Regions from separate parts of the Bradyrhizobium guangzhouense genome, predicted to be linked through region 1. Evidence: predicted binding sites of a transcription regulator. Region 1 holds the regulator's gene; each other region holds the start of a gene.
What was found. The regulator PhoB, encoded in region 1, activates phosphate uptake and scavenging genes when phosphate is short. The targets are predictions, from matches to a motif close to TGTCATNNANCTGTCAT.
Positions count from the first base shown of each region.

Region 2: phnF (phosphonate metabolism transcriptional regulator PhnF) is a predicted target of PhoB. The motif match lies at 3,733-3,749, and genes of this name have one in related genera.
Region 3: XH91_RS20470 (DUF47 domain-containing protein) is a predicted target of PhoB. The motif match lies at 3,359-3,375, and genes of this name have one in related genera.
Region 4: XH91_RS07035 (YdcH family protein) is a predicted target of PhoB. The motif match lies at 3,012-3,028, and genes of this name have one in related genera.

Region 1 covers NZ_CP030053.1:6,897,960-6,905,641, forward strand. The annotation lists gene XH91_RS32880 (aspartate aminotransferase family protein) at 1-1,120, opposite strand, end outside; gene XH91_RS32885 (GcrA family cell cycle regulator) at 1,588-2,100, shown strand; gene phoB (phosphate regulon transcriptional regulator PhoB) at 2,188-2,901, opposite strand; gene phoU (phosphate signaling complex protein PhoU) at 2,924-3,640, opposite strand; gene pstB (phosphate ABC transporter ATP-binding protein PstB) at 3,651-4,475, opposite strand; gene pstA (phosphate ABC transporter permease PstA) at 4,472-5,317, opposite strand; gene pstC (phosphate ABC transporter permease subunit PstC) at 5,319-6,308, opposite strand; gene pstS (phosphate ABC transporter substrate-binding protein PstS) at 6,458-7,474, opposite strand; gene XH91_RS32920 (ATP-binding protein) at 7,625-7,682, opposite strand, start outside.
Region 2 covers NZ_CP030053.1:1,057,409-1,065,090, forward strand. The annotation lists gene phnD (phosphonate ABC transporter substrate-binding protein) at 56-985, shown strand; gene phnE (phosphonate ABC transporter, permease protein PhnE) at 1,070-1,954, shown strand; gene phnE (phosphonate ABC transporter, permease protein PhnE) at 1,912-2,796, shown strand; gene phnF (phosphonate metabolism transcriptional regulator PhnF) at 2,970-3,698, opposite strand; gene phnG (phosphonate C-P lyase system protein PhnG) at 3,819-4,283, shown strand; gene phnH (phosphonate C-P lyase system protein PhnH) at 4,288-4,896, shown strand; gene XH91_RS05180 (carbon-phosphorus lyase complex subunit) at 4,901-6,016, shown strand; gene XH91_RS05185 (alpha-D-ribose 1-methylphosphonate 5-phosphate C-P-lyase PhnJ) at 6,013-6,909, shown strand; gene phnK (phosphonate C-P lyase system protein PhnK) at 6,902-7,682, shown strand, end outside.
Region 3 covers NZ_CP030053.1:4,236,226-4,243,907, forward strand. The annotation lists gene XH91_RS20455 (peptide chain release factor 3) at 1-1,171, opposite strand, end outside; gene sugE (quaternary ammonium compound efflux SMR transporter SugE) at 1,348-1,662, shown strand; gene XH91_RS20465 (inorganic phosphate transporter) at 1,655-2,659, opposite strand; gene XH91_RS20470 (DUF47 domain-containing protein) at 2,672-3,316, opposite strand; gene XH91_RS20475 (branched-chain amino acid ABC transporter permease) at 3,474-4,442, opposite strand; gene XH91_RS20480 (branched-chain amino acid ABC transporter permease) at 4,444-5,307, opposite strand; gene XH91_RS20485 (ABC transporter substrate-binding protein) at 5,380-6,600, opposite strand; gene XH91_RS20490 (ABC transporter ATP-binding protein) at 6,649-7,395, opposite strand; gene XH91_RS20495 (ABC transporter ATP-binding protein) at 7,388-7,682, opposite strand, start outside.
Region 4 covers NZ_CP030053.1:1,438,834-1,446,515, forward strand. The annotation lists gene XH91_RS07005 (5-(carboxyamino)imidazole ribonucleotide synthase) at 1-594, opposite strand, end outside; gene purE (5-(carboxyamino)imidazole ribonucleotide mutase) at 591-1,079, opposite strand; gene XH91_RS07015 (GGDEF domain-containing protein) at 1,221-1,970, shown strand; gene XH91_RS07020 (hypothetical protein) at 1,973-2,224, opposite strand; gene XH91_RS07025 (hypothetical protein) at 2,248-2,454, opposite strand; gene XH91_RS07030 (YdcH family protein) at 2,579-2,785, opposite strand; gene XH91_RS07035 (YdcH family protein) at 3,114-3,296, shown strand; gene XH91_RS07040 (NAD(P)/FAD-dependent oxidoreductase) at 3,466-4,569, opposite strand; gene XH91_RS07045 (sensor domain-containing protein) at 4,775-7,453, shown strand; gene XH91_RS07050 (glycerol-3-phosphate dehydrogenase) at 7,596-7,682, shown strand, end outside.

The sequences.
Region 1 (7,682 bases):
TGACGATCAAGGGCGGCAGGAAGCGCACGACATTGTCGCCGGCGCCGACGGTGAGCAGCTTCTCGTTGCGCAAGGCTGCGACCAGATCACCTGACGGCACCACGGCCTTGATGCCGATCAAGAGCCCCTCGCCGCGGATTTCGCTGACGATATCGGGGTGACGGTCGATCACGGAGGCGAGCTTCTGCTTGAGCAGCAGCGACATCTTCTGCACGTGATCGAAGAAGCCGGGCTTGAGCATGACGTCGAGCACGGCGTTCGCGGCCGCGATCGCCAGCGGATTGCCGCCGAAGGTCGAGCCGTGCGAGCCGGGGCCCATGCCGGCGGCCGCATCCGCCGTCGCCAGGATCGCGCCGATCGGGAAGCCGCCGCCGAGCGCCTTCGCCAGCGACATCACGTCTGGTGTGACGCCGGTGCGTCGATAGGCAAAGAGATCGCCGGTGCGGCCCATGCCGGTCTGCACCTCGTCGAAGGCGAGCAGCAGGCCCTTTTCGTCGCAGAGCTGGCGCAACGCCTTGAGGAAGGCCGATGTCGCCGGACGTACGCCGCCCTCGCCCTGGATCGGCTCGATCAGGATGCCGGCGGTGTGAGGACCGATTGCCTTCTTCACGGCTTCGATGTCGCCATGCGGGATCTGGTCGAAGCCCTCCATCGGCGGACCGTAACCTTCGAGGTATTTTGCCGAACCGGTCGCGGCCAGCGTCGCCAGCGTGCGGCCGTGGAAGGCGCCTTCGAAGGTGATGATGCGGTAGCGTTCCGGATGGCCCTTGGAGAAGTGATGATGGCGGACCAGCTTGATCACACCCTCCAGCGCTTCGGCGCCGGAATTGCAGAAGAACACGAAGTCGGCAAAGCTCTCGTTGCAGAGACGCGCAGCGAGCTTCTCGCCATCCGGGCTCTGGAACAGGTTCGACATGTGCCAGAGCTTCGTGGCCTGCTCCTGCAGCGCCTTGACCAGCGCCGGATGGGCATGGCCGAGCGCATTCACCGCCACGCCCGAGGTGAAATCGAGATAGCGATCGCCATTGGTTGCGATCAACCAGACGCCTTCACCGCGCTCAAAACCGATGTCGGCCCTGGCGAAAACGGGGAGCAAATGCGGCGTTGCGCTGTTGGTCATGACGGTCTCTTTGGTGGTCACTCAGGGTGTTTCGGACGGCCTGAACGCGCCTTGCGCAGCGCGTCATTTGGACCGGAAAACGAAACGTGCCGCCTTTTAAGGGCGGCACGCGCAACCATCTTATGCTTGGCAATACGGGTGTCAATGCCGCCCGGAAAGCCCCGCGAAATGCTGAATCCGTAGTCTTGCGGTGGCGATTTTGCGGGATTTTCGCCACGGAACATGTGGAAGCGAGTCGGCGGACTCTTGCGCGTGAGTCACGCCATATTGTAGCGTTTGGCTTGTCAGATACGACATCTCGTGCAGCGGTTCTGATCCCAAAAGTCCTCATGTACCGGCGTAAACGCCCGGGCGCATTTGGTGCGCCCGGCGAGCCTTAAGGGATTCTGGCGGCACGGGTTTTTCGAGGCTTAGGCATTCGTCGTGAGGCCCCATAGATGGCAGGCGCCGGCGAAGGAAAGGGTGCAATGACGGTTTTGACCTGGTCGGATGATCGTGTCGAGCAGCTGAAAAAGCTCTGGGAGGCCGGACTTTCGGCGAGCCAGATCGCCGCTGAGCTCGGTAACGTGACCCGCAACGCCGTGATCGGCAAGGTGCACAGGCTCGGCCTGTCCGGCCGCGCCAAGAGCCCCTCATCAGCAGCTCCCCGACCGCGCAAGGCACGTCCTGCGCAGCACATGATGCGGGTGAGCCGCCCCATCGCGCGCGGCAACACCGCGCTGGCGCAGGCCTTCGAGGTCGAGGTCGAGGCCGAACCGGTCACTTACGACAACGTGGTGCCGATGAGCCAGCGGCTGTCGCTGCTCGAATTGAACGAGGCCACCTGCCACTGGCCGGTCGGCGATCCCTCGAGCCCGGATTTCTTCTTCTGTGGCGGCAAGGCGCTGTCCGGCCTGCCCTACTGCGCCCAGCACTCGCGGGTGGCGTATCAGCCGGCCGCCGATCGCCGTCGCGCTCCGGCGAAGCCCGGCACGCGCTGAGCACAGCTCGAGACGACATCGTCCGGGATGATCGAGACAAAAAAAAGCGCGCCCCAAGGCGCGCTTTTTTGTTTTTCCTGCGCGTAGCTAGCTTGACGTCTGCTCGGCCTTCGCGAAGCGATCGTCGAGGGCGTAGCCGGCGCCGCGGACGGTGCGGATCGGGTCCTGCTCGCGGCCGAGATTGAGCAGCTTGCGCAGGCGGCCGATATGCACGTCGACGGTGCGCTCGTCGATATAGATGTCGCGACCCCAGACGCTGTCGAGCAGCTGCTCGCGCGAGAACACCCGGCCGGGATGCTCCAGGAAGAACTCCAGCAGGCGATATTCGGTCGGGCCGAGATCGATCGGCCGGCCCGAGCGCGCCACGCGGCGCTTCTCGCGATCGAGCTCGATGTCGCCGAAAGCCAGCACGGTCGCGAGCCGCTCGGGGCTGGCGCGCCGCAGCAGGCCCTTCACCCGCGCCAGCAGCTCGGGCACCGAGAACGGCTTGACGATGTAGTCGTCGGCGCCGGTTGCGAGGCCCCTGACACGCTCGCTCTCCTCGCCACGCGCGGTGAGCATGATGATCGGCAGCTGCTTGGTGTCGGAGCGCGCGCGCAGCCGCCGGCACAGCTCGATACCGGACAGGCCGGGCAGCATCCAGTCGAGCACGATCAGATCGGGGATGTGCTCCTTGAGGCGGGTATCGGCGTCGTCGCCGCGCATCACCGTCTCGACGTCATAGCCGTCGCCTTCGAGGTTGTAACGAAGCAGCTCGGTGAGAGCTTCCTCGTCCTCAACCACCATAATGCGTGCGCCCATGGGGTCGTCGCTCCTTGAGGATTCAGGTATTGGGGATCGTCGTGGCGAAGGTCGTCATGTCGCCTTTCGGCCGCTTGTCGGTGATGGCCTGGCCTTCGATCATGTAGAACACGGTCTCGGCGATGTTGGTGGCGTGGTCGCCGATCCGCTCGATGTTCTTGGCGCAAAACATCAGATGGATGCAGAACGAGATGTTGCGCGGATCCTCCATCATGTAGGTGAGGAGCTCGCGGAACAGCGAGGTGCAGATGGCGTCGACTTCCTCGTCGCCCTTCCACACCGCCATCGCCGCCGGCAGATCGTGCGCGGCATAGGCGTCGAGCACCGACTTGACCTGCTGCTGCACGAGGTCGGTCATGTGTTCGAGGCCGCGGAACAGCTTGAGCGGATGGAAATCGGTCTCCAGCGCCGCGACGCGCTTGCCCATGTTCTTGGCGAGATCGCCGATCCGCTCGAGATCGGTCGCGACGCGCATCGCGCCGACGATTTCGCGCAGGTCCACCGCCATCGGCTGGCGGCGGGCGATGGTGAGCACGGCGTGCTCCTCGATCCTCTTCTGAAGCGCGTCGATCTCGGCGTCGGTGTTGACGACGCGCTGGCCGAGCGCGACGTCGCGACGGATCAGTGCGTCGACGGAATCGACGATCATGCGCTCGGCGAGGCCGCCCATTTCCGCAACCGACCGTGTCAGTTCCTGGAGGTCGGTATCGAAAGCCTTTGCGGTATGTTCAGAACCCATGTCCGTCTCCTCAGCCGAACCGGCCGGTAATGTAATCCTGCGTGCGCCGGTCGGACGGCGACGTGAAGATCTTGCTGGTGTCGTCGAACTCGATCAGCTCACCGAGATACATGAAGGCGGTCTTGTCGGAAACGCGCGCCGCCTGCTGCATGTTGTGGGTGACGATCGCGATCGTATAGTTCTCCGACAGCTCCTGGATCAGCTCTTCGACCTTGGCGGTCGAGATCGGGTCCAGCGCCGAGCAGGGCTCGTCGAACAGGATCACCTCGGGCCGCACCGCGACGGTGCGGGCGATGCAGAGACGCTGCTGCTGGCCGCCGGAGAGCGACAGGCCGGACGCGTTGAGCTTGTCCTTGACCTCGTTCCACAGCGCGCCGCCGCGCAGCGCCTTCTCCACGCGGTCGTCCATCTCGGACTTCGAGATCTTCTCATAGAGGCGGATGCCGAAGGCAATGTTCTCGTAGATCGTCATCGGGAACGGCGTCGGCTTCTGGAACACCATGCCGACGCGGGCGCGCAGCAGATTGAGGTCCAGCTTGGGGTCGAGGATGTTGGTCTGGTCGAGCATCAGCTGACCGGTGACGCGCTGGCCGGGATAGAGGTCGTACATCCGGTTGAAGATGCGCAGCAGGGTCGACTTGCCGCAACCCGACGGGCCGATGAAAGCCGTGACGCGGTTGGTGCCGAGCGCCAGATTGATGTTCTTCAGGGCGTGGTGCTCGCCATAATAGAAGTTGAGGCTGCGCACCGTCACCTTGGCCGGGGCTTCCGGCAGCGGCTGCTGGGCATGCGGAAGCCCACCGGACGCGCTCATCGACACGGAAAGATCACTCATTTTGCGGTCCTCTCGGCGCCGAGAATGCGCGCGCCAATGTTCAGGGCTAGCACGGTCAGGGTAATCAGCAGCGCGCCGCTCCAGGCAAGCTGCTTCCAATAGGCGTAGGGGCTCTGGACGAAGTTGTTGATGGTCACGGGCAGGTTCGCCATCGTCTTGTTCAGGCTGAGGCTGAAGAACTGGTTCGACAGCGCGGTGAAGAGCAGCGGCGCGGTTTCGCCGGCGACGCGGGCGGTGGCGAGCAGCACGCCGGTGATGAGGCCGGAACGGGCGGCACGATAGGCGATCCGTTTGATCACCAGCGAACGCGGCAGGCCGAGCGCCGAGGCTGCCTCGCGAAGCGCGTTGGGCACCAGCGACAGCATGTCCTCGGTCGTGCGCAGCACCACGGGGATCACGATCACGGCGAGCGCGAGCGAACCTGCGATCGCCGAGAAGCCGCGCATCGGCACCACCACCGCGCCGTAGATGAACAGGCCGATGATGATCGAGGGCGCCGACAGCAGGATGTCGTTGATGAAGCGGATCACCGAGGTCAGCCTGTCGTTGCGGCCGTACTCGGCCAGATAGGTGCCGGCGAACAGGCCGAGCGGCGCGCCGATGCCGACGCCGATCACGGTCATGATCAGCGAGCCGATGATGGCATTGCGCAGGCCGCCTTCGGTCGAGCCCGGCGGCGGCGTGTCAGCGGCGAACAGGTCGAGGCTGAGGCCGGCCACCCCGTTATAGAGCAGCGTCATCAGGATCAGCGCGAGCCAGGTGACGCCGAAGGCGGCGGCGCCGATGCAGAGCCCGCGGATGACGATGTCCTTGCGGCGGCGGCGTGCGTAAATCGGGTTCATGTTACTTCCCCGCCTTCTTTTCCAGGCGCAGCAGCATCAGCCGGGCGCCGGCGAGCACGAAGAACGTCAGCACGAACAGCAGCAGGCCGAGCAGGATCAGGCCGGACTGGTGCAGGCCGTCGCTCTCGGCGAATTCGGATGCGATCGCCGCCGAGATGGTGGTACCCGGCGCGAAGATCGAGGACGAGATGCGGAACGAATTGCCGATGATGAAGGTCACCGCCATGGTCTCGCCGAGCGCGCGGCCCAGCGCCAGCATGACACCGCCGATGATGCCGACGCGGGTATAGGGGATGACCACGCTGCGTACGACTTCCCAGGTGGTACAGCCGACGCCGTAGGCGGCCTCTTTCAGCACCGGCGGCACCGTCTTGAACACGTCGACCGAGATCGAGGTGATGAAGGGCAGCACCATGATCGCAAGGATCAGCGCGGCGTTGAACAGGCTGAGATAGGACGGGGGCCCCGCGAAGATCGCGCCGAGCACGGGGATGCCCTCGAAGATCTTGATCATGAAGGGCTGGAAGGTGTTGGCCAGGAACGGCCCCAGCACGAAGAAGCCCCACATGCCGTAGATGATGGAAGGAATGCCCGCGAGCAACTCGATGGCCATGCCGATCGGGCGGCGCAGCCATTGCGGGCACAGCTCGGTGAGGAAGATCGCAATGCCGAGACCCACGGGAATGGCGATCAGCATCGCGATGAAGGAGGTGACGAGCGTGCCGTACATCGGTCCGAGCGCGCCGAGCACGGGCGGATCCGCCGACGGGGCCCAGCGCTGCGTCCACAGGAACGCGAAGCCGTATTCCTTCATCGCCGGGACGGCGCCGATGATCAGCGAAACGATGATGCCGCCGAGAATGAGAAGAACCGAAATCGCGCTGAGACGCGTGATCCAGTAGAAGGTGACATCGCCGAGCTTGAACGCGCTCAAAGCCTTGGCGCGATCATACGGACCGGCGGCATCAATCACATCGCTCTCGACAGCCATATCTGCCACGCCGATCCCCTGTAGCAAGAATATACTTTTTTGGTTGATGTCGTGCCCCGGATAGAGCGCGAGGCTGATCCGGGGCCGAAAGGTCGTGCGGTCCACGATGCGGCCGTTGCAGGCCGCATCGTGTCCCGAGAGCAGAGAGATTAGCTCTTGATGTCAGCCGACCAGGTCTTCTCGATCAGCTTTACGACGTTGTCGGGCATCGGGATGTAGTCGAGCTCTTCGGCAGACTTCGCACCCTTTTCAAAGGCGAACTTGAAGAACTTCAGCGCTTCCTGCGACGCGGCCTTGTCGGTGGCGTCCTTGTGCATCAGCACGAAGGTCGTGGCGACGATCGGCCAGGACTTGTCGCCGGGCTGGTCGGTGAGGATCAGGTAGTAGCCCGGAGCGCTGGTCCAGTCGGCGTTGGACGCGGCAGCCTGGAACGCCTCGTTGGTCGCGTCGACGGTCTTGCCGGCTTTGTTGACCATCTTGGTGTAGGTCAGCTTGTTCTGCTTGGCATAGGCGTATTCGACATAGCCGATCGAATTCTTGGTCTGGGCGATATTGCCGGCAACGCCTTCGTTGCCCTTGGCGCCGACGCCAACCGGCCACTCGACGGCAGTGCCTTCACCGACCTTGCTCTTCCAGTCGGCGCTGGTCTTGGAGAGATAGTTGGTGAAGTTGAAGGTGGTGCCCGAACCGTCCGCGCGGTGAACGACCGAGATCGCATCCGAAGGCAGCTTGGCATTCGGGTTCAGCTTCTTGATCGCAGCGTCGTCCCACTTGGTGATCTTGCCGATGAAAATGTCGGCGAGGGTGGCGCCGTCGAGGACGAGCTCGCCGGCCTTCACGCCTTCAACGTTCACGACCGGGACGATACCACCCATGACCATCGGCCACTGGGCGAAGCCGTCCTTCAGGAGCTGATCCGCCTTCAACGGAGCATCGGTCGCGCCGAAGGTCACCGTCTTGGCCTGGATCTGCTTGATGCCGGCGCCGGAACCGATCGACTGGTAGTTAACACCGTTGCCCGATTCCTTCTTGTAGGCGTCGGCCCACTTGGAGAGGACGGGGAAGATGAAGGTCGAGCCGGCACCGGTGATGTCGGCGGCGAACGCCGTCGTCGTCGTCGTTGCGGCGACCAAGCCGGCAGCGACGATGGTCTTGAGGAAATTCATGCTGGTCTCCATACAGGGGAGCGAAGCGCCATCAGCGCCCGATCGCGCTCCCCGCGCCGCCCCTTTAGGAGCGGTCGGCTGAGCTTTTACGAAGGTTTCGTGACAGTCGGATGACAGCGATAAGCAATTGAAATCGCTTCGCTTTATTGCTTAAACTAAAGTCTTAGCCTGGGGGAAACAGGCGGTGAAAGTTGCACCCTGCTTGGGC
Region 2 (7,682 bases), 1.3 Mb from region 1:
GGCTCCGCATCGTCACTTTCGCTTCAACCGACCTCAACCTGGGAAGAGGGCTAACATGATCACTCGCAGACTCATTCTTGCCGGCGCCGCCGCGCTGACCTTTGCCGGATCCGCTTCCGCCGAAGACTGGAAGACGAAATATCCGGAGATCACCTTCGCCGTGGTCCCGGCGGAGAACGCTTCGGGTGTCACTGAGCGCTGGACGCCGTTCGCCAACTATCTCTCGAAGGAGCTCGGCGTGAAGGTGACGCTGCGCGTGGCCAATGACTACGCCGCCGTCATCGAGGGCCAGCGCGCCGGCAACATCCAGGTCGCCTATTACGGTCCGGCGTCGTTCTCGCGCGCCCGGCTCACCGGCGTGAAGACCGATGCGTTTGCGATCGACGTCAATTCCGACGGCTCGAAGGGCTACTATTCGGTGTTCTATGTCCTGGCGAAGTCGCCCTACCAGAAGATCGAGGACCTCAAGGGCAAGAATCTCGGCCTGGTCGATCCGAATTCGACGTCGGGCAACAACATGCCCCGCTACAAGCTGAACCAGCTCGCCATCGATCCCGATTCCTTCTTCTCGAAGGTGGTGTTCACCGGAAGCCACGAGAACGCCGTGCTGGCGCTGGCCCAGGGCACGGTGGACGTCGCCGCCAACTGGTGGAACGCGGACGACGATTCGAACCTCACCCGCATGCTCAACAAGGGCATGGTGAAGTCGTCCGACGGTACGCCGATGAAGAAGGAAGATTTCCGCATCATCGTGAAGTCGGATCTGATCATCAACTCGCCCTATGCCTATCTCAGCGATTTGCCTGACGACATGAAGGCGGCGATCAAGCAGGCGTTCATGGACGCGGCAAAGAAGGACCCAGAGGCCTACAACAAGCTCTCCGACGGCAAGAACAAGCCTTGGGAGCCGATCACGAACCAGGACTACGACAAGACCATCGAGCTGATCAAGTTCGTCGACAATCTGCGTAAGAAGGCGTCCTGAGCTCGTCGGGACGACGTACTGGAGCCGGGTCGACGGACCCGGCTCTTTTCTTGATGGATCTGTCGTGATGGATCTGTGCCTTCGATGACGATTGCGGTTTCGCTCCTTCCCGACCAGCAGCTCGCCGTCCTGAACGCCGCATATCGCAGGGCGGTCGCGCGCAAGCGCTTGCGCTTGCTGGCGAGCCTCGCCGTCTTCGTTGCCGCGCTGATCGTGGCTTCGATCGGTGCCGAAGTGAATTTGCGCACCTTCTTCACCTATCTCGGCAATTTCGTCAGCTATTTCGATCGAATCCTCACCCTCGACAGCGGTCAGCGGGTCTGGACCGACTTTCGAGAGTGGTTCTGGGGGCTGCACAATTGGCTCAAGCTGCTCGGCGAGACGCTGCTGATCTCCTATGTCGGCACGCTGATCGGTGCGGTGCTCGCGTTCGTGCTCAATTTCTTCGCGGCTGAGAACACCGCGCCTTCGTCCTGGCTGCGCTTCACCGTCCGGCGGCTGCTGGAATTCGCCCGCACTGTGCCCGGCATCGTGTTCGCGCTGATCTTCGTGATGGCCTTCGGCCTCGGTCCGGTGGCGGGCGTGCTCGCGATCGCGATCCACTCCACCGGCGCGCTCGGCAAGCAGTTTTCCGAGATCGTCGAGAATGCCGACATGAAGCCGGTCGAGGGCATCCGCTCCACCGGCGCGAGTTGGATCTCCTGCATGCGCTTTGCGATCCTGCCGCAGGTCTCGGCCAGCTATGTCAGCTACGCGCTGCTGCGCTTCGAGATCAACGTGCGCGAGGCCTCGGTGATGGGCTTTGTCGGCGCCGGAGGGATCGGGCAGGAGTTCATTGTCGCGATCCGAAAATTCTACTACTCCGACGTCAGCGCGATCCTCGTGACCATCATCATCACCGTCTTCCTGATCGACATCACCACCGGCTGGGTGCGCGCCCGGCTGTTCGGCAGGGAGGCGCGGACTTGAGTAAGCCGCAGGACGTGAACACCGCGGAACTTCGCGCGCGCTACCCTGACGTCTTCGACCGCCCGGCGTCGTCGCGCCTGGCGACGCCCGCGATGCTCGCGGCGGCGCTTGCGATTTTCGTGTTCGGCCTGGTCGATCTCGACTTCTCGCCGTCGCGTTTTATCGCTGGGCTGAGCCAGCTCGGCTGGATCAGTATGATGATGATGCCGCCCGATCCCGGCTCGTCGCTGCCGCTCTATCTGCAGGCACTGGGAGAGACGCTGTCGATCGCGCTGCTCGGCACCACGCTCGCCGCCCTGCTGGCGCTGCCGGTCAGCCTGCTGGCAGCCCGCAATATCGTGCCTCACATCGTCCGCTTCCCGGTGCGGCGGTTCCTCGATTCGATCCGCGGCGTCGATACGCTGATCTGGGCGCTGGTCTGGATCAACGTCGTAGGGCTCGGTCCGTTCGCCGGCGTGCTCGCGATTGCCGTGTCGGATTTCGGCGCATTCGGAAAACTGTTCTCGGAGGCGATCGAGGGCGCGGACCAGAAGCAGGTCGAAGGCATTCGCGCCTCGGGCGGCAGCGCGCTGCACGAGATCCGCTTCGGCCTGATGCCGCAGGTGTTGCCCGTCATCGCCGGTCAGGTGCTCTATTTCATCGAATCGAACACGCGCTCGGCCACCATCATCGGCATCGTCGGCGCCGGCGGCATCGGTCTCCAGCTCGCCGAGCAAATCCGCGTGCTGGAATGGCAGAAGGTGTCGTTCCTGATCCTGATGATCCTGGTCGCCGTCGCCGCGATCGATTTCATCTCGGGCAAGCTGCGGTTTGCGATCATTGGCAAGCGGGCGGTGGCATGAGGTTTCTTTCTTCCCTTCTCCCCTTGTGGGAGAAGGTGGCGCGAAGCGCCGGATGAGGGGTATGTCTCCGCGAAGTCAAATTGGACTCGTGGAGGCATACCCCTCGCCCGTCTCGCCGCTTCGGCGAGCCACCCTCTCCCACAAGGGGTCCCACAAGGGGAGAGGGAAAGAGTCTACGGCTCCACCAAAAACTCCACCCTTTCCGCCGCAAAGCGCGAATGCTTCGTCACCAGCGGCCTGCCCTCGAGATCGAGGTCCGTCGCATCGACCACCAGGATCGGCCGCCCGAGCGGCAGGTCGAGCCTTGCGGCGTCGGTCGCATCGACGATGCCGGCGGTGATCCGGGTGGCACCGCGGCGATAGTCGCGGATCCCGTAATGCTCGAGCATTTTCGTCATGGACCGCGTGGCTGAAAACACCGTGCCGGCGCCCGGAAACCGCTCTGCCGACAGCCAGGTGGTGGAGACGCAGATCGGCGTGCGATCGGCGAGGCGGATCGCCTCGATCCGCACCAGCGGCGCACCGGTCTTCAATCCCAATTCCCGTGCAAGCTCGCGGGTTGCGACATCGTCTGACGCCTCGATCAACCGGCCATGCGGCTCGCGGCCTTCGGCGCCGACGATCTCCGAAAAGCGTGTGCGCGAGCGCAACGGATAAGCGAGCTTCTGCGCCTCGACATAGGTTCCGCTGCCGCGCTCGGCGCGCACGATGCCGCGCTCGGCAAGGGCTGCGAGCGCCCGCCGCACGGTATGCCTGTTGACGCGATAGGTTTCGGCGATCTCCATCTCGCCCGGCAATTTGTCGCCGGCGGCAAAACGGCCGTCCGCGATGCCGCGCTCGATGCCGTCGGCAACGAGGCGCCACAGCGCGACGCCTGAAGAGGCGGTGTCCTGCATACTCATGTCGGCGGCCAGCCTAGCCCGGAAATCACACGTTTGTCACGAAACAGTCATGGCGTTTCCGTATCAAGTTGTCTAGTATCATAGACAACTTGAATTCGGCAAGTTTTGTCGAAACGGTCGGTGGATTCAGTGACCCAGCACATCACGCAGCAAGCCCAGCGCCAGGCCGCCATGGCCGTGCTGGCGCACGCGGAGGCGGGCGAGATCGCCGCCCGTCTCCGCACGATCTCCTTGCCCGGCCATCAGGATTTGCGTGAACCGGAGAACGGTCTGGTGATGCTGCGCGGCCGGGTCGGCGGCGACGGCGCGCCGTTCAATCTGGGTGAGGCGACCGTGTCGCGCGCCGCGGTGCGGCTTGCCAGCGGCGAGATCGGCTTCGGCTACACGCTCGGGCGCGACAGTGAGAAGGCGCGGCTGATCGCCCTGTGCGACGCATTGGTGCAATCGCGCGATTTCAGCGTGGCGGTCCAGCGCGACGTAATCGCACCGTTGCGCGAGCAGCTTATGGTCAGACGCAAGCAGCAGGCCGAAGAGACGGCTGCGACGAAGGTTGATTTCTACACCATGGTGCGCGGTGAAGGGTGAGGCCATGACAACGATTGCGGAATTGCCGCCGGGGTTCGCCGACAAGGTGTTGTCGGCGCAATCGACCTTTCGCTCGGTCATGGACGCGATGGCGCGGCCCGGCACGGTCCAGCGCATCGTGCCGATGGCTGGAACGGCAGGACCCATGATGCGCGGCACCGCCGCGATCGCGCTGACGCTGTTCGATCACGACACGCCGCTTTGGCTCGATGCGCGCATGGCCGAGAGCGCAGACGTCCTGAAGTGGCTCAAATTCCACACCGGTGCGCCGGTGATTCAGGATTCCTCGATTGCGGCCTTCGCGCTGATCAGCGACGGCATGTTGCTGCCCAATCTCGAGCGCTTTGCGCTCGGCACCAACGAATATCCTGACCGTTCGACCACCGTGATCATTCAGGTCGAGAGCCTGGATTCAGGGCGAAACTTTGAACTCCGCGGGCCCGGCATCGACGGCGTCGCGACGCTTGCAGCTTCGTTCAAGCCCTTCGATCTGTTCGAGCAGCTGCGTTTCAACGAGACGCTGTTTCCGCGCGGCATCGACCTGGTTCTGGTGGCCGATGATGCCGTGGTCGCGATCCCGCGCACCACGCGCGTCATGAGCAAGGGAGGCTAGAGGCATGTATGTCGCAGTCAAAGGCGGCGAACGCGCCATCGAGAACGCCCATCGCCTGCTCGCCAACGCCAGGCGCGGCGACCAGAGCGTTGCGGAAGTCTCGCTCGACCAGATCTCGGAACAGCTTGGGCTCGCCGTCGACCGCGTCATGAGCGAAGGCTCGCTCTATGACCGCGAGCTCGCGGCGCTCGCGATCAAGCAGGCGCGCGGCGATCTGATCGAGGCGATCTTTCTGGTTCGCGCCTTCCGCGCCACCCTGCCGCGCTTCGGCGCCAGCGAGCCTGTTAACACCGGCGCGATGCGGGTGCAGCGGCGGGTGTCGTCGACCTTCAAGGACATTCCCGGCGGCCAGATCCTCGGGCCGACCTTCGACTATACCCACCGTCTGCTCGATCCCTCGCTCACCCAGGGTTTCGTGCCGGACGCACCGGCCGTGGCCGAAGCGTCCACGGCGCCAACGCCGCGCGTGACCGACATTCTCGGCCGCGACGGGCTGATCGAATCATCGCCGCAGGCGGACGACGGCGCCGTCGTCGGCGATCTCACGCGGGAGCCGCTGAACTTTCCGGCGGACCGCGACCTGCGCCTGCAAAATCTCGCCCGCGGCGACGAAGGCTTCCTGCTGGCGATGGGCTACTCCACGCAACGCGGCTATGGCCGCAACCATCCCTTCGCCGGCGAGATCCGCTTCGGCGAGGTCGAGGTGGAATTCGCCGCCGAAGACGTCGGTTTCGCCGTGCCGCTCGGTTCGATCGAGCTCACGGAGTGCCAGATGGTCAACCAGTTCAAGGGATCGGCGACGGAAGCGCCGTGCTTCACGCGCGGCTATGGTCTTGCCTTTGGCCAGAGCGAGCGCAAGACCATGTCGATGGCGCTGGTGGATCGTGCTTTGCGTGCCCGCGAGCTCGGTGAAGAGGCCCTGGCCCCGGCGCAAGATGAAGAATTCGTGTTGTCGCATTCGGATAACGTCCAGGCGACCGGCTTCGTCGAGCATCTGAAGCTGCCGCATTATGTCGACTTCCAGTCCGAGCTCGGTCTGTTGCGCAAGCTGCGCAAGGAATTTGCCGAAGCTTCGCCTGAAGCCAGCGCCCCCGATGCCATAAAGGAGGCCGCGGAATGAACGCGCCCACCTACAACTTCGCCTATCTCGACGAGCAGACCAAGCGGATGATCCGCCGCGCGATCCTGAAAGCGATCGCGATCCCCGGCTATCAGGTGCCGTTCGCCAGCCGCGAAATGCCGATGCCCTACGGCTGGGGCACCGGCGGCGTGCAGGTGACGGCCGCGATCCTCGGCCCTAGGGACGTGCTGAAAGTGATCGACCAGGGGTCTGACGACACCACCAACGCGATCTCGATCCGCAAGTTCTTTGCCAAGACCGCCGGCGTTGCGACCACGACGTCGACCGACGAGGCCACCGTGATTCAGACCCGCCACCGCATTCCTGAAGCATCGCTCCACCAAAGCCAGGTGCTGGTCTATCAGGTGCCGATCCCGGAGCCGCTGCGCTTCCTCGAACCGCGCGAGACCGAGACGCGGCGTATGCATGCGCTCGCCGAATACGGGTTGATGCATGTGAAGCTCTATGAGGACATCGCCCGCTTCGGTCACATCGCGACCGCCTACGCCTATCCGGTGAAGGTCAACGCCCGCTACGTGATGGACCCGTCACCGACGCCGAAATTTGACAATCCCAAGATGGACAATTGCCCGGCGCTGCAATTGTTCGGCGCCGGCCGCGAGAAGCGGATCTATGCGATCCCGCCCTATACGCAGGTGGTGTCGCTCGATTTCGAGGATCATCCGTTCGAGCCCTACCGTTTCAACGCGCCCTGCGCGCTCTGTGCGGCCGAAAATTCCTATCTCGACGAGATCGTCACCGACGACGAGGGCAGCCGCATGTTCGTCTGCTCGGACACTGACTATTGCGAGGGACGTCAGGCCGCCGGCCATCACGGTGCCCTGAGTGCTGCGCCCTACAAGGACAAGGCGGAGGGAGGAGCCAATGGCTGAGCAGGATCTTCTGGAAACCGATCAGCCGCTGCTGATCGCTGACGGCCTCAGCAAGTCCTACGGCCGCATCGTGGCCTGCCGTGACGTGTCCTTCTCGCTCTATCCCGGCGAGGTGCTGGCGATCGTCGGTGAATCCGGCTCCGGCAAGTCGACGCTGTTGCAGATGCTGTCGGGCCAGCTCGCCGCCAGCGGCGGGCAGGTGTCCTACCGCATGCGCGATGGTGTCACCCGCGATCTTGCCGCGCTCGGCGAGGCCGAGCGGCGCCTGCTGTTCCGCACCGACTGGGGCTTCGTGCACCAGGATCCGGCACAGGGGCTGCGCATGGCGGTCTCGGCCGGCGCCAATGTCGGAGAGCGGTTGATGGCCGTGGGCTGGAACCATTACGGCCGGATTCGCGAGTCCGCTTCCGACTGGCTGACGCGGGTCGAGATCGACGTCGCGCGCATCGACGATGCGCCGCGCACCTATTCCGGCGGCATGCGCCAGCGCCTGCAAATCGCGCGTAACCTCGTCACAGGCCCGCGGCTGGTGTTCATGGACGAGCCGACCGGCGGACTTGATGTGTCGGTTCAGGCCCGCCTGCTCGACCTCTTGCGTAATCTCGTCGCTGAATTGCATCTCGCAGTCGTCATCGTGACCCACGATCTCGCGGTCGCGCGCCTCCTCTCGCATCGCGTGATGGTGATGAAAGGCGGCCGCGTCATCGAGACAGGTCTCACCGACCAGGTGCTGGACGATCCGCGCGAGCCCTATACCCAGCTCCTCGTCTCCT
Region 3 (7,682 bases), 2.7 Mb from region 1:
CCTCGCCCTCGGTCAGCGTATCGCCGATGCGCAGCGTGCCGTGATTGGGGATGCCGACGACGTCGCCGGCAAAGGCCTCGTCGGCCACCGAACGATCCTGGGCAAAGAAGAATTGCGGGCTCGACAGCGGCATGCTCTTGCCGGTGCGCACCAGCTTTGCCTTCATGCCGCGGCTGAGCTTGCCCGAGCAAAGGCGCGCGAACGCGATGCGGTCGCGGTGGTTCGGATCCATGTTGGCCTGGATCTTGAACACGAAGGCGCTCATGCGCGGGTCGGTCGCTTCGACCCTGCGCTGGTCGCTATCCTGTGCGCGCGGCTCGGGGGCGAACTTGCCGAGACCCTCCAAGAGGTCGCCGACACCGAAATTGCGCAACGCGCTGCCGAAATAGACCGGTGTCAGATGTCCCTCGCGGAACGCTTCGAGCTCGAACGGTTTCGAGGCCTCGGTGACCAGCTCGAGCTCGTCCTTCACGGCGGAGGCATCGAGATTGGCGTTGAGCTTGGCGAGCTCGGCGATTTCGATCTGCTGCGCCGCGCCGGTCTTGGCTCCGCCGCCTTCGAGCAGGCGGACACCGCCGTTAATGACATCATAAGTGCCGAGGAAATCGCGCCCCCGGCCGACCGGCCAGGTCATCGGCGTGGTGTCGAGAGCCAGCGTCTTCTCGATCTCGTCGAGCAGCTCGAAAACGTCGCGGCTCTCGCGGTCCATCTTGTTGATGAACGTGATGATCGGGATATCGCGAAGGCGACAGACCTCGAACAGCTTTCGCGTGCGTGCCTCGATACCTTTGGCCGCGTCGATCACCATCACGGCGGAATCGACCGCCGTGAGCGTGCGATAGGTGTCCTCCGAAAAGTCCTCGTGGCCCGGCGTGTCCAGCAGGTTGAACACGAGGCCCTCGAACTCGAAGGTCATCACCGACGTCACGACCGAGATGCCGCGCTCGCGCTCGATCTTCATCCAGTCCGAACGGGTATTGCGCCGCTCGCCCTTGGCCTTGACCTGGCCGGCAAGGTTGATGGCGCCGCCGAACAGCAGCAGCTTTTCGGTCAGCGTGGTCTTGCCGGCGTCCGGATGCGAGATGATCGCAAAGGTGCGCCGCCGCGCCACTTCGGCGGCAAGCGGGGAACGGGCCGGCGATTCGGCTGTGGTGGCTGCAATGTCGGACATGGCGGGAGCGTTTGGCAGGGAAAATGAGAGGGATCAAGCCTGATTTGGTGATTGCGCAGCCCTTCGGCCAGCCCCATATCGGCCCTGGCCATACTGGGCCTTGGGGAAGGACGGCCTTCCTGCTCAGCAGCCTATCAGCCCAGCGGGGACGACCCTGCCTTGAATGGAGGGTCGCCATGGCCTGGAGCATCCTGTTCGTCGCCGGTCTTCTCGAGATCACCTGGGCTATTGGCCTGAAATATACCGAGGGCTTCTCCAGGCTGGTTCCCTCCGTCATCACGCTCGCGGCCATGGCCGGCAGCGTGATCCTGCTCGGCATCGCTCTCAAGTCCCTGCCCGTCGGAACCGCCTATGCGGTCTGGACCGGCATCGGCGCGGTCGGCACCGCCACGCTCGGCATCTTCCTGTTCGGCGAGCCCGCCACAGCACTTCGCCTTGCCAGCATCGGGCTGATCGTGGCCGGCATCGTCGGGCTGAAGCTCGTTACTTGAAGATCTGGACCGCCCACCAGCTGAGCGCCGCGACGATGGCCGAGGCCGGGATCGTGATCACCCAGGCATAGACGATCGAGCTCGCCACGTTCCAGCGCACCGCCGAGACACGACGAGCCGCACCGACGCCGACGATGGCACCCGTGATGGTGTGGGTGGTCGAGACGGGAACGCCGAGGAAGGTGGCGATGAAGAGGGTCGCCGCGCCGCCGGTCTCGGCACAAAAACCCTGCATCGGCGTCAGCTTGGTGATGCGCAGGCCCATGGTGCGGACGATGCGCCAGCCACCCATCAGGGTGCCCAGGGCCATCGCAGCCTGGCAGGACAGCACCACCCAGAACGGCACCGAGAATTCGTTGCCGAGATGACCCTGCGAATAGAGCAGCACGGCAATGATGCCCATCGTCTTCTGCGCGTCGTTGCCGCCATGGCCGAGCGAATAGAGCGAGGCCGAGGCGAATTGCAGGATGCGGAAGGCGCGGTCGACCGCGAACGGCGTCGAGCGCACCGACAGCCATGACACGATCGCAACGAGCATCATCGCGAGCAGGAAGCCGACCAGCGGCGACAGCACGATCGCCAGCACCGCCTTGGTGAGCCCGCTCCAGACCGCCGCCGAAATCCCGGCCTTGGCCATGCCGCCGCCGACGAGGCCGCCGATCAGCGCATGCGAGGACGAGGACGGAATGCCCAGCGCCCAGGTCACGAGATTCCAGACGATGGCGCCGACAAGCGCGGCGAAGATCACCTGGGCGTCGACGATGGCGGGATCGATGATGCCGGTGCCGATGGTCTGGGCGACGTGCAGGCCGAACACCATGAAGGCGACGAAATTGAAGAACGCCGCCCAGAACACCGCGAATTGCGGCCGCAGCACCCGGGTCGAGACGATGGTCGCGATCGAATTGGCGGCGTCGTGCAGGCCGTTCAGGAAGTCGAACAGCAGTGCGACGGCGATCAGTCCGACCAGGACGGGAAGACCCAACGCAGCATCCACGACGGCCCTGCCCTACACTTGCTCGATGACGATGCTGTTGATCTCGTTCGCGACGTCGTCGAAGCGATCAGCCACCTTTTCAAGGTGATCGTAAATCTCGACGCCGACGATGAAATCCATCGCGCTGCCGTTGCGATGCTTGAGGAACAGCTCCTTCAGGCCGATGTCGTGGAGATCGTCGACGCGGCCTTCGAGCTTGGTCAGTTCCTCCGTGATCGCGGTCAGCATGGCCACGTTCTTGCCGATCTCCTGCATCAGCGGCAGCGCACGGCCCACCAGATTGGCGCACTCGATCAGCAGCGCCCCGATCTCGCGCATCGGCGGCTCGAAGGTGCGGACCTCGAACAGCATCACGGCCTTGGCCGTCTGCTGCATCTGGTCGATGGCATCATCCAGCGAGGTGATCAGGTTCTTGATGTCGCCGCGGTCGAACGGCGTGATGAAGGTGCGGCGCACCGCTGTCAGCACCTCGCGGGTGATGTTGTCAGCGTCGTTCTCGAACTGGCTGACGCGCTGGCAATAGACCGGCGTCTCCTCGCCGCCATTGAGCACGCCCTGGAGCGCGATTGCACCCTGTATCACCGTCTGGGCATGGCGGTCGAACAGGTCGAAAAATCGTTCTTCCTTGGGCAGGAAGGCGCGAAACCAACGCATCATGGGATAGTCTACCGGTTGGACATGGGCCGGCCCTGTCAGGGCCGTCACAAAACCGTCATAGACCATTTTTGCCTCGCGCGCGTGCCGTCTCACACCCGCCAGGCAGGGTCATCCACCGGATTTACCTCGCCATCAAAATTGATGCGATATCAGCGACTTAGAGCGATCTGCGGAAGTAATGCGCGATTTCGCCAATGACGCCACGGCGGAAAGTGAGCACGCAGATCACGAAGATCGAGCCCTGAATCACCGTCACCCACTGGCCGAAGCCCGCCAGATATTGCTGCATGGCGATGATCACGAAGGCGCCGACCACGGGACCGAAAATGGTGCCGAGACCGCCGACCAGCGTCATCAGCACGACTTCACCGGACATCGACCAGTGCACATCGGTGAGCGAGGCGTTCTGCGCCACGAACACCTTCAGCGCGCCGGCGAAACCCGCCAGCGTCCCCGACAGGACGAACGCCAGGAATTTGTACTGGTCGGTCCGATAGCCCAGCGAGATCGCACGCGGCTCGTTCTCGCGGATCGATTTCAGGACCTCGCCGAAGGGCGAGTTGATGATCCTGTAGATCAGCAGGAAGCCGGCAAGGAAGCCGACGAGCACGACGTAATAGAGCACGGTCGGCTTGGACAAATCGAGCACACCGAACATGTGCCCCTGCGGAATGCCCTGGATGCCGTCCTCGCCATGGGTGAATGGCGCCTGGAGGTAGATGAAATACAGGAGCTGCGACAGCGCCAGCGTGATCATCGAGAAATAGATGCCCTGGCGACGGATCGAGATGTAGCCGGTGATGAGCGACAGCACGAACGCAGCGGCGATGCCGACGAGAACGCCGAGTTCCGGGGGCAGCGCCCAGACCTTCAGCGCATGCGCGCTGCAATAACCGGCCGTGCCCATGAACATGGCATGGCCAAACGATAACAGGCCGCCATAGCCGATCAGGAGATTGAAGGCGCAGGCCAACAGCGCAAAGCAAAGCGCCTGCATCACGAAGAACGGATAGACTCCCGTGAAAGGCACCGACGCCAGCAGCAGCGCCATCACCACGAACAAGATCATCTCGTCACGCATCGCGCGCGGCGTGACCGGCAGCGTATCGTCCGTCAAGGCTGTCATATCAGGCTGCCCTTCCCGTCAATCCCGTTGGCTTCACCAGGAGCACAAGCACCATCAGCACGAACACGACGGTGTTGGAGGCCTCGGGGTAAAAATATTTGGTCAAGCCCTCGATCACACCGAGCGCAAAGCCGGTGATGATGGAGCCCATGATCGATCCCATGCCGCCGATCACCACCACGGCGAACACCACGATGATGAGGTCGGCGCCCATCAGCGGCCGCACCTGGTTGATCGGCGCCGACAGCACGCCGGCGAGCGCGGCCAGGCCGACGCCGAGGCCGTAGGTGAGCGTGATCATGCGGGGCACGTTGATGCCGAAGGCGCGCACCAGAGTCGGATTTTCCGTGGCGGCGCGCAGGTAAGCGCCAAGCCGCGTCTTCTCGATCAGGAACCAGGTGGCAAAGCACACGACGAGCGAGAAGATGACGACCCAGCCACGATAGATGGGCAGGAACATGAAGCCGAGATTCATGCCGCCTCTGAGTTGGTCCGGAATGGAATAAGGCAGGCCGGACGAACCGAAATAGTTCTGGAACACGCCCTGGACGATCAGCGCGATGCCGAAGGTGAGCAGCAGGCCGTAGAGGTGATCGAGCCCGGTCAACCATTGCAGCATGGTCCGTTCCAGGATCATGCCGAAGATGCCGACGATGACGGGGGCCAGCAGCAGCGCCCACCAGTAACTGATGCCGCCGATGTTCAGCAGGAAATAGGCAACGAAAGCGCCCATCATGTAAAGCGCACCATGGGCGAAATTGATGATGTTGAGCATGCCGAAGATCACGGCGAGCCCGAGACTGAGCAGCGCGTAAAACGAGCCGTTGATCAGTCCCACCAGTAGCTGTGCGTAGAGAGCCTGCATCGATCCAGCACCCAGTCCCTTCGGCGTTCCCAAAGTAGCGCCCGCCTGCACAGTGCCGGCGAGCTGTCGATCTTATTTCTTGAGCAGCGCGCACTTGCTTTCGGCGAGCGGCGTGAAAGCCTGGTCGCCCGGCACTGTCCCCACGAGCTTGTAGAAATCCCACGGTCCCTTGGACTCGGAGGGCTTCTTCACCTCGAACAGATAGGCGTTGTGGATGGTGCGGCCATTGGGCTGGATCTCGCCCTTGCCGAACAGATCGTCTTCGGTCGGCATGGACTTCATCTTCTCGACGACCTTCACGCCATCATGCGGATTGCCGCCGAGCGCCTCGAGCGCCTTGAGATAGTGGCGCACGCCCGCATAAACGCCGGCCTGAACCATGGTCGGCATCGCACCGTTCTTCATCTTCTCCGAAAACCGCTTGGAGAAAGCCCGGGTCTTGTCGTTCATGTCCCAGTAAAAGGTCTCGGTGAAGTTGAGGCCCTGCGCCGTCTCGAGGCCAATGGCCTTGACGTCGGTGAGGAACAGCAGCAGCGCCGCGAGCTTCTGGCCACCCTTGCCGATACCGAACTCGGCGGCCTGCTTGATCGTGTTGGTGGTGTCACCACCGGCATTGGCAAGGCCGATGATCTTGGCCTTGGAGGCCTGCGCCTGGAGCAGGAACGAGGAGAAGTCCGGCGTGTTTAGCGGATGCTTGACCCCGCCGACCACCTTGCCGCCATTGGCGGTGACGACCGCCGTGGTATCGCGCTCCAGCGCCGCACCGAAGGCGTAGTCCGCCGTCAGGAAGAACCAGGTGTCGCCACCCGCCTTCACCAGCGCCTGGCCCGTGGTATGCGCCAGCATGTAGGTATCGTAGGTCCAGTGCACGGTGTTGGGCGAGCACTGCGCGTTGGTGAGGTCCGAGGTCGCCGCGCCGGAATTGATGTAGACGCCGTTTTTTTCCTTGACGACGTTGTTGACCGCCAGCGCCACGCCGGAGTTCGGCACGTCGACGATGATGTCGACCTTGTCGACGTCGAACCACTGCCGCGCGATCGCGGTGCCGATGTCGGGCTTGTTCTGGTGATCGCCCGAGATGATGTCGATCTTCCACCCCTTCGCGCCCAGGCCGGAATCTTCAACCGCCATCTGCGCAGCGAGCGTCGAGCCGGGACCACCGAGGTCGGCATAGAGACCGGACTGATCGGACAGTGCGCCGATCTTGACCGTCTTGTCCTGTGCGAAAGCGGCGCCAGCGCTGGTCACGGCCAATGCCGTGCCAAGCAACAACGATGCAATCGACCTTGTCATGCGACTTCCCTCGTAAATCTTCTCGTGACCATTCGACCGTTGGCCGGACTAGACGCCGAGATAGGTGTGGAGCTTGTCCATGTTGGCGGCAAGCTCCGCATTGGAAAATCCGTCAATGATCTTGCCGTGCTCGACCACGTAGTAGCGATCGGCGACGGTGGATGCGAAGCGGAAGTTCTGCTCGACCAGGAGGATCGTGAAACCTTCCTTCTTGAGCCGCGCAATGGTGTGGCCGATCTGCTGAATGATGACGGGGGCGAGGCCTTCGGTCGGCTCGTCCAGCATCAGGAAGCTTGCGCCCGTGCGCAGGATTCGCGCGATCGCGAGCATCTGCTGCTCGCCGCCGGACAGCTTGGTGCCCTGGCTGCTCAGCCGCTCCTTCAGGTTCGGAAACAGATCGAAGATCTGCTCGAGCGGCAATCCGCCTGCGCGAACCACCGGCGGCAGCAGCAGGTTCTCCTTCACGTCGAGGCTGGAGAAAATTCCCCGCTCCTCCGGGCAGAACGCGATACCCATGCGCGCGATCTTGTCGGAGGTCGCGCGGATGATCTCCTGATTGTTGAACTTGATCGAGCCGGCGCGCTTGCCGATGATGCCCATGATCGACTTCAACGTGGTCGTCTTGCCGGCGCCGTTGCGCCCGAGCAGCGTAACGACCTCGCCCGCGTTCACGTCGAAATTGATCCCGTGCAGGATGTGGGACTCGCCATACCAGGCCTCCAAGTTGCGGACCTGGAGGATATTGCCGCCGGTCGCGGCCTTCACCGGCGCCTCGGCCATTGCAGTCTCAGGCATGACCGGCTCCCAGATAGGCTTCCTTGACGCGCTCGTCCTTGGTGAGCTCCGAATAATGGCCCTGCGCGAGCACCTGCCCGCGCGTCAGCACGGTGATGATATCGGAGAGATTGGCGACGACACTCAAATTATGCTCGACCATCAGGATGGTGTACTTCGCCGAGATACGCTTGATGAGCGCGGCGATCTTGTCGATGTCCTCGTGACCCATGCCGGCCATCGGTTCGTCCAGAAGCATCATTTCCGGATCGAGCGCGAGCGTGGTTGCGATCTCGAGCGCGCGCTTG
Region 4 (7,682 bases), 1.7 Mb from region 1:
GATCACGGAGATCTCGCGTTCGTACGGGATGAAGGCTTCCAGGATCGCCGATTTGGTGGCGAGGCTGGTCCACACTTTCGCGATGTCGTCGCCCTCGCGGATGATCGCCTGGCCCTTGCCGTCATAGCCGAAGCGGCGGGTCTTCAGCACCGCGGGAAGGCCGATTCTGACGATCGCCTCGCGCAGCGATGCGACCGAGGTGACGTCGGCATAGGCGGCGGTGCCGATGCCGAGCTTCGTCACGAAATCCTTCTCGGCGAGCCGGTCCTGGGTGGTCTCGAGGATCTTGCGGTTCGGCAGCACCGGGCGGCGCGAATCCAGCACCATGGCGGCCGCGGACGGCACATTCTCGAATTCGTAGGTGATGACGTCGACGTCGTGGGCAAACAGCTCGAGCGCCTCGACATCGGCATATTCGGCGCAGGTCGCGTTCAGCACCACATCGAAAGCCGGCGAATCCGGATCGGGCGAGAACACCTGGCAGCGCAGGCCGAGCCGTGCCGCGGCCATGGCGAGCATCCGACCGAGTTGTCCGCCGCCGAGGATTCCGATGGTGTCGCCGGGTTTCAGCTTCACCTGCTTTGCGTCAGTCACGCCTTGTCCTCCGGGCGCTCGGCAACCGCCTCGGTCTGTGCCTTGCGCCAGGCGGCGAGGCGATCGGACAGCGCGGGATCAGACAGCGCCAGCACGGCAGCCGCGAGCAGCGCTGCGTTGATCGCGCCGGCCTTTCCGATCGCGAGCGTGCCGACCGGAATGCCGGCGGGCATCTGAACGATCGAATAGAGCGAATCGATGCCCTTCAGGGTTCGGGACTCGACGGGGACGCCGAACACAGGCAGTTCCGTCAGCGCCGCGGCCATGCCGGGCAGATGCGCGGCCCCGCCGGCGCCGGCGATGATGACCTTGAAGCCTTCAGCCTTGGCGCCTTTGGCGAAGGTAAACAGCCGGTCGGGGGTGCGGTGGGCCGAAACGATGCGGGTGTCGGAGGCGACACCGAGCGCTCGAAGCGTGTCGGCGGCGTGCCGCATCGTCTCCCAGTCCGACTGGCTTCCCATGATGATGGCGATCGGCGCGGTCATGACGTCAATTGTGCTCGAAAAATAGAAGGATAGGCCAGATTAACGGTTCCGGCCGGCGGCTCGCAAGGCGGTGGCAAGGAGAAGGGAATGCACTATCCTGTCTTGGTGAATCCCCGCAAGCCTTCATTGAGCAGGATGCCCATGAAGAAACCAAAAAGGGCGACCGCTGCGAAGGCCAAAAAGGGCCGGAAGACCAGCCGGCGCCGAACGAAAGTCGTACCCAAGCGGGCCGCGGCGCCGCGCCGCGCCTCCCGTACCGGCGCTGCCAAGACAATTGGCAAGACCAAGACAATTGGCAAGACAGCGAGCAAGGACACCAGCAAGGCGACCATCCGCAGCCTGCGGGCCAAGCTGTCGCAAGCGCTGCGGCGCGTTGCCGAGCTCGAGGCGGCGGCCGATACCGATTTCCTGCTCGACATTCCCAACCGGCGCGGCTTCGAGCGCGAACTCCAGCGCGCCATCGCCTACATGAAGCGCTATCGCGCCAGCGGCGCGCTGATCGTGCTCGATGTCGACCGGTTGAAACCGATCAACGATTCCTTCGGCCATGCCGCCGGCGACGAGGTGCTGAAAACGATCGCAACGACGCTGACGCGGCAGATCCGCGCGTCTGACGTGGTCGGCCGTCTCGGTGGCGACGAGTTCGCCTTGTTGTTGTGGAATCTCAGCGAGACCGACGCCAAGGCGAAGGCTGCCATCTTCGAGCAGGCCATCGACGATCTGTCTTTCACCTTTCGCGGCCAACACGTGACCGCAGGTGCCTCGGCGGGCGTCGCGCAGCTCGGGCCGCAGTCCGATGCTGTCCGCGCGCTGGAGGAGGCTGATGCCGCCATGTATGTGCGCAAGGCGCACCGGCGGCACGAGCCGCGGATCAGGCTTGTTAGCAGCTGACTCTAGAGAGTTGCGAGATCTTCCGGCACGTTGCCGAATTTGCGCAGCAGCGTGGCATCGCCGAATTCACCGGTCATGGGATCGCCGCAGCGGCTGAACGCGACGGCGCCGATGTGGCCGGTGCCGCGCGCCATGGCCTCTGCGCGCCGTAGCGCGGCCGTCGAGCTCTGGCATTCCTCAGCGGTGCCTGCGACAGGCGATCCGTCGGCATCGATCAGGAAGGGCATTGCAACGTAGTAGGTCACGTCTGACATGGCGTTGCTCCAATGGTGGGGCTTTAAGCCGCGCTGCTCCTGCTGCGCGAAGCCTCCGGGATGCAGCCGGCGGTAACAGCCGCCTGCAATTCTTCCAGCTCCGCTTCCAGATATTCGTTGGCCATGATCAGCGCCTTGATGGTGCTGCGCAGGTTGCCGTCGCACATCGCGATCGCCTGGTCGCAGGCCTGTTCATAGCGGCTGTTGTCGAGAGGGGCGGGGACTGACATCGGCGGTGTCCTTGCGGGTTTGTCCTTGGGGCGTGTCCTGGAGCGTCGGGGGCAGTCCTTATGTTCTTCTTTTGTTCTTTTTGAGTCAAGCGGATTCACACGGTCGTGCATGGCCGCGTCGGGATCAGGCGATGATGTCGGGGGTAATCTGGTCTTCGATGAACGCGATACGGTCGCGCAACAACAGCTTGCGTTTCTTCAACCGCTGTAACCGCAATAGGTCGGGGGCAGGCGATTGATGCAGTGCATCGATCGCCGCATCGAGATCTCGGTGTTCCTGCTGCAACCGGGTGAGCTCGGCTTCGAGTTCACGCTCGTCTTCATGGGTCATGCTGCGGTGGCCGAAAAACCGATAGGCTTGAGATTAAGGCTGTGGATGCCCTGTGGAAATTATCGTCCTTGCGCGGCGTGATCGCAAGCGATCTGCGACCGTCACGCACCGCTCTCTCGCACGATATTTCGACGATTCGCGAGCAGGTGGCGTAAGCGCATTGATATCATGGATTTTTCGCGCGTGGGTTCCTTACTCACGCTTCATTACATATGAATTTTCAAAAATGACGGTGCGACGACGGATACATATCGACAGAATGAATCGGTGATGTACACTTCCTCGTCCGGATCGAATCCAAGGTTCACCCCTACCGAGGAGGTTTCGAATGACAATTCAGGCACATCTGGTTGAATTGGAACGGAAGCACAAAACTCTCGAAAACGAATTGCACGAAGCTCTCGTGCACCTTTCAACAGACGACCTGCAAATTGTTGAGTTGAAGCGCCGCAAGTTGATGGTCAAGGACCAGATTGAACGACTGAAGCAGACCGGCGACACGCTTCACTAGTAACCCCCGTAACAGCGTCGAGTTTGATCGTATCCTTTCAGGCAGGGATGAGAGCCTTTGCGCTCGTCCCTGCTGTAAGGTGCGCAGTTGCGCGATCATCATCGCGCAACGACTTTTCGTTTGGACGCGTTTTTGTTGACGCCTATCCACTCGGCTCGAAAAACGCGTTCTAGATGTCTGCCAGCTCCGCGACGTGGTCCGCGATCGCGAGCGACGATGTCAGTCCCGGCGATTCGATGCCGAACAGATTGATCAGTCCTGCGACGCCGTGATCGCGCGGCCCCTGCATCAGAAAATCCTGCGTTGCCACCGCCGGCGGCACGATCTTCGGGCGGATGCCGGAATAACTCGGCATCAGCGCGCCATCGGGCAGCGTCGGCCAGTATTTGCGGATCGCAGGATAGAACCGCTCGGCGCGCGACGGATCGACCTCATAGTCGATCGTCTCGATCCATTCGACATCGGGGCCGAAGCGCGCCTGTCCTGCCATGTCCAGCGTCAGGTGCACCCCGAGCCCCCCGGGTTCGGGCACCGGATAGATCAGGCGCGAAAACGGCGCGCGCGCATTGCAGCTGAAATAATTGCCCTTGGCGAGATAGGCCGGCGGAATCCGGTCGATCGGCATGCCGTCGATGTGGCGCGCCACTGATGTCGCCGACAATCCCGCGGCATTGACGAGCAGGCCGCATTGCAACGTCATCGGCGCTTCGCCGCCGGCTTCGATCTCGATCACGCCCGCTTCCGCCTTGGCGCGGAGCAGCGGCGTGTGAAACGCAAAGGCGGCGCCCGCCGCCTCGGCCTCGCCTTGCAGCGAGAGCATGTAGGCGTGACTGTCGATGATGCCTGTCGACGGCGACAGCAGCGCGGCGTCGCAGGCCAGCGCCGGCTCCAGCGCGCGTGCGGCGTCGCCCGAGAGCAACTGCATGTCGAGCACGCCATTGGCTTCGGCATGCGCCTTGATCGATTGCAGCTTCTCGGTTTCCTTCGCATTGGTCGCGACGATCAGCTTGCCGCAATTCTTGTGCGGAATGCCGCGCTCGCCGCAATAGCGGTACAGCGCATGCTTGCCGCTGACGCACATGCGCGCCATCCAGCTTCCGGCGCGGTAATAGATCCCGGCATGGATCACCTCGCTGTTGCGCGAGGAGGTGACGGTGCCGATGGCCTCGGCTTCCTCCAGCACGATCACCTCGCGCCCGGCCTGTGCGAGCCTCCTTGCCACCGCGAGCCCGACCACGCCGGCTCCGATGACGACGCAGTCCACCCTATCCATGGCGATGCAGAAGTCCCGCTGAAGGTGCCGATGGCTCCGGTTTGCCCGGGAAACGCGCTGCGCGGGCGTTGTCCGTTAAGGAAGCATTTATCATGTCAGGGCAATTGCCGTATTTCACGTCACATTTTTCTGTTGGGTCTACAGGCGTTTACCCGATCCAAACCCGTGAAGCCAGACAATCCGCAGTTGAAATCGCGGGTGGCTGATGGCTGAGAAGAACTGGCAGGAAGGCAGCATGCTTCCGATTGCTGTGCAGGCGCTCGCGTGCCTGACCAGCGCGGTCGCGCCTTCGCGTGCCTATGCCGACAGCGTCATTTCGCCGATCCAGCTTGGCGATTTCGGGCCCAATCTGGTCTGGGAAGCCCTGATCGGGGGCGTCGTGGTCTGCGCGTTCCTGGCCGCGATCGCGCTGTGGATCCATTCCGCGCTGCGCAAGAGCAAGCGTTCGCAGCTGCGGCGCAACGCCTTCATCTCCTCCGCCATGAACAATCTCAACCAGGGCGTGGTGATGACGGACGCGCAGCGGCGCGTCATCTTCTGCAACGACCGCTATCTCGAGATCTACGGCCTGGCGCGCTCGGATCTGTGGACCGGCATGACCGGCTACGACATCCTCGGATTGCGGCGCAAGCGCGGGGTCCTCGGTGTCTCTGACGACGAGTTCTACGAGAAGGCGGCGAGCCCCAACGGCCTGATCACCGAACTGCCCGATGGCCGCTCCATCCTGGTCAAATACTTCGTGCTGCCCAACGGCGGCTCGGTGGCGACCCATCTCGACGTCAGCGAGCAGCGCGCACTGTCGCGGCAGCTCGCCTCCACCAAGCAGTTCCTGGAAACGGTGCTGGACAACGTTCCGGCTTGCGTCGCCGCAAAGAACATCGAGGACGGCCGTTATATCTTCGCCAATCGCGCCTATGAGCACTTCTGGGGCTTTTCGCGCGACCAGGTGGTTGGCAAGAACGCGCGCGAGCTGTTCGGCCCGAAATCGGCTGATAGCATCGAGGCGACCGACCGGGCCGCATTGCTGGCGCCGGAAGGACAATATCGCAACGAATTCGAGGTCGAGGTCGAGCAGGCCCGGCGCATGGTGGCCTCGATCCGGATCGTGGTCCGCAACGAGAGCAACAAGCCGCAATTCCTGCTGGTCGTGTTCGAGGACATCACCGATCGGCAATCGCTGTCGATGGAGCTCGAGAGCACCAAGAAGTTCCTCGAGCTCGTCGTCGATAACATCCCCGTGGCGCTGATCGTGGAGCAGGTCAAGGACGGCCGCTACCTGCTCGCCAACCGCAGCGCCGAGACGATCCTCAACCGCCGGCGCGAGGAAGCCACCGGCCTGACCGCCTCCGACATCTTCAATGCCAAGGAAGCCAAGCTGATCATCGCGCGCGACGAGGCCGCGATCAAGAAACGCGGGATGATCACCGAGGAGCATCCGATCTCCACCAAGGACGGCCTGCGCCTGTTCCTGACCCGGCGTGCCACCGTGCTCAACGATGCCGGTGAGCCGCAATATCTGATCAAGACCCACGAGGACGTCACCAACCGCCGGCAGACCGAGTCGCGGATGGCGCACATGGCCTATCACGACGGCCTCACCGATTTGCCGAACCGCGCGGCCTTCCTTCAGGCGCTGACCCAGATGATCGAAGCCTGCGAAGGGACCGACGAGGAATTCGCGGTCCTTTGCGTCGATCTCGACGGCCTCAAGGAAGTCAACGACGTGTTCGGCCATGCGCTTGGCGACAAGCTGCTGATCGAGGTGGCCCAGCGGCTCCAGGACACCGCGCGAGGCGGTCTGGTGGCGCGCCTGTCTGGCGACGAATTCGGGCTGATCATCGACGGCAAGCAGCCCGACGCGGGCCTCGCGCTGGCGCAGCAGCTCGGCGAGGCGCTCGCGCCGGAATTCCAGATCGACGGCCGCGCGGTCCGCGCCGGTATCACCACCGGCATGTCGGTCTTCCCGCACAATGGCCCCGACGGTGCCTCGCTGCTCGCCAATGCCGGCGCGGCCCTGTTCCGCGCCAAGCAGAAGTCGTGCGGCACGATCAGCCTCTACCAGCCCGAGATGGACCAGCAGATCCGCGACCGCCGCGTGCTGCACCAGGACCTGTCGAAGGCGATCAAGAATGGCGAGCTTTCGCTTGCGTTCCAGCCGCAGGGCATCGCGCGCAACAGCGTCGCCGAGAGCGAGATCATCGGCTTCGAGGCACTGGCGCGCTGGCAGCATCCTGTCCGCGGCCAGGTCTCGCCGGCCGAATTCATCCCGATCGCGGAAGAAAGCGGCCTGATCGTCGAGATGGGCGAATGGATCCTGCGCGAAGTCTGCCGCGAGGCGGCCTCGTGGCCGAAGCCAATGCAGGTCGCGGTCAATCTGTCGCCGGCGCAGTTCATGCACGGTGACGTGGTTGGTCTCGTCCATTCGATCCTGATCGAGACGGGGCTTTCGCCCGGCCGGCTCGAGCTGGAAATCACCGAAGGCGTGTTGATCGAGGATTTCGATCGCGGCCTGGCGCTGCTACGCCGCCTGAAGGCGCTGGGCGTGCGCATCTCCATGGACGATTTCGGCAGCGGCTATTCCTCGCTGAGCTATCTCCAGGCCTTCCCGTTCGACAAGATCAAGATCGATCGCGCCTTCATCATGAATCTCGGCCGCAACCCGCAATCGGCGGCGATCGTTCGCGCCGTGATCGATCTCGGCCACGGCCTGGAAATGTCCATCATCGCCGAGGGCGTCGAGACGATCGACCAGCTCGCTTTCCTCGCCAAGGAGGGCTGCGACGGCGTGCAGGGCTACCTGCTCGGCAAGCCGATGCCGATCGGAAAATATGCCGACCTCGTCGGCCGCAGCGAGGCCATGGAGCTTGCGCTCAAGACCGGCTAAAGCGTTTTCGAGCGAAGTGGACACCGGTTCGCGTAAAGAAAACGCGTCAAAATAAGAAATCTAGAGCCCCGCTCCGATTTCATCGGGGCGGAAATGGCTCTAGTGATGTCGAGCGCTTGCCTCGTTCCCTCTCGACGGTTTCATGGCGGATTACGACCTCGCGATCATTGGTGGCGGCCTGAACGGTGTCAGCCTCGCCCGCGATGCCGCCGGCCGCGGGCTGCGGGTG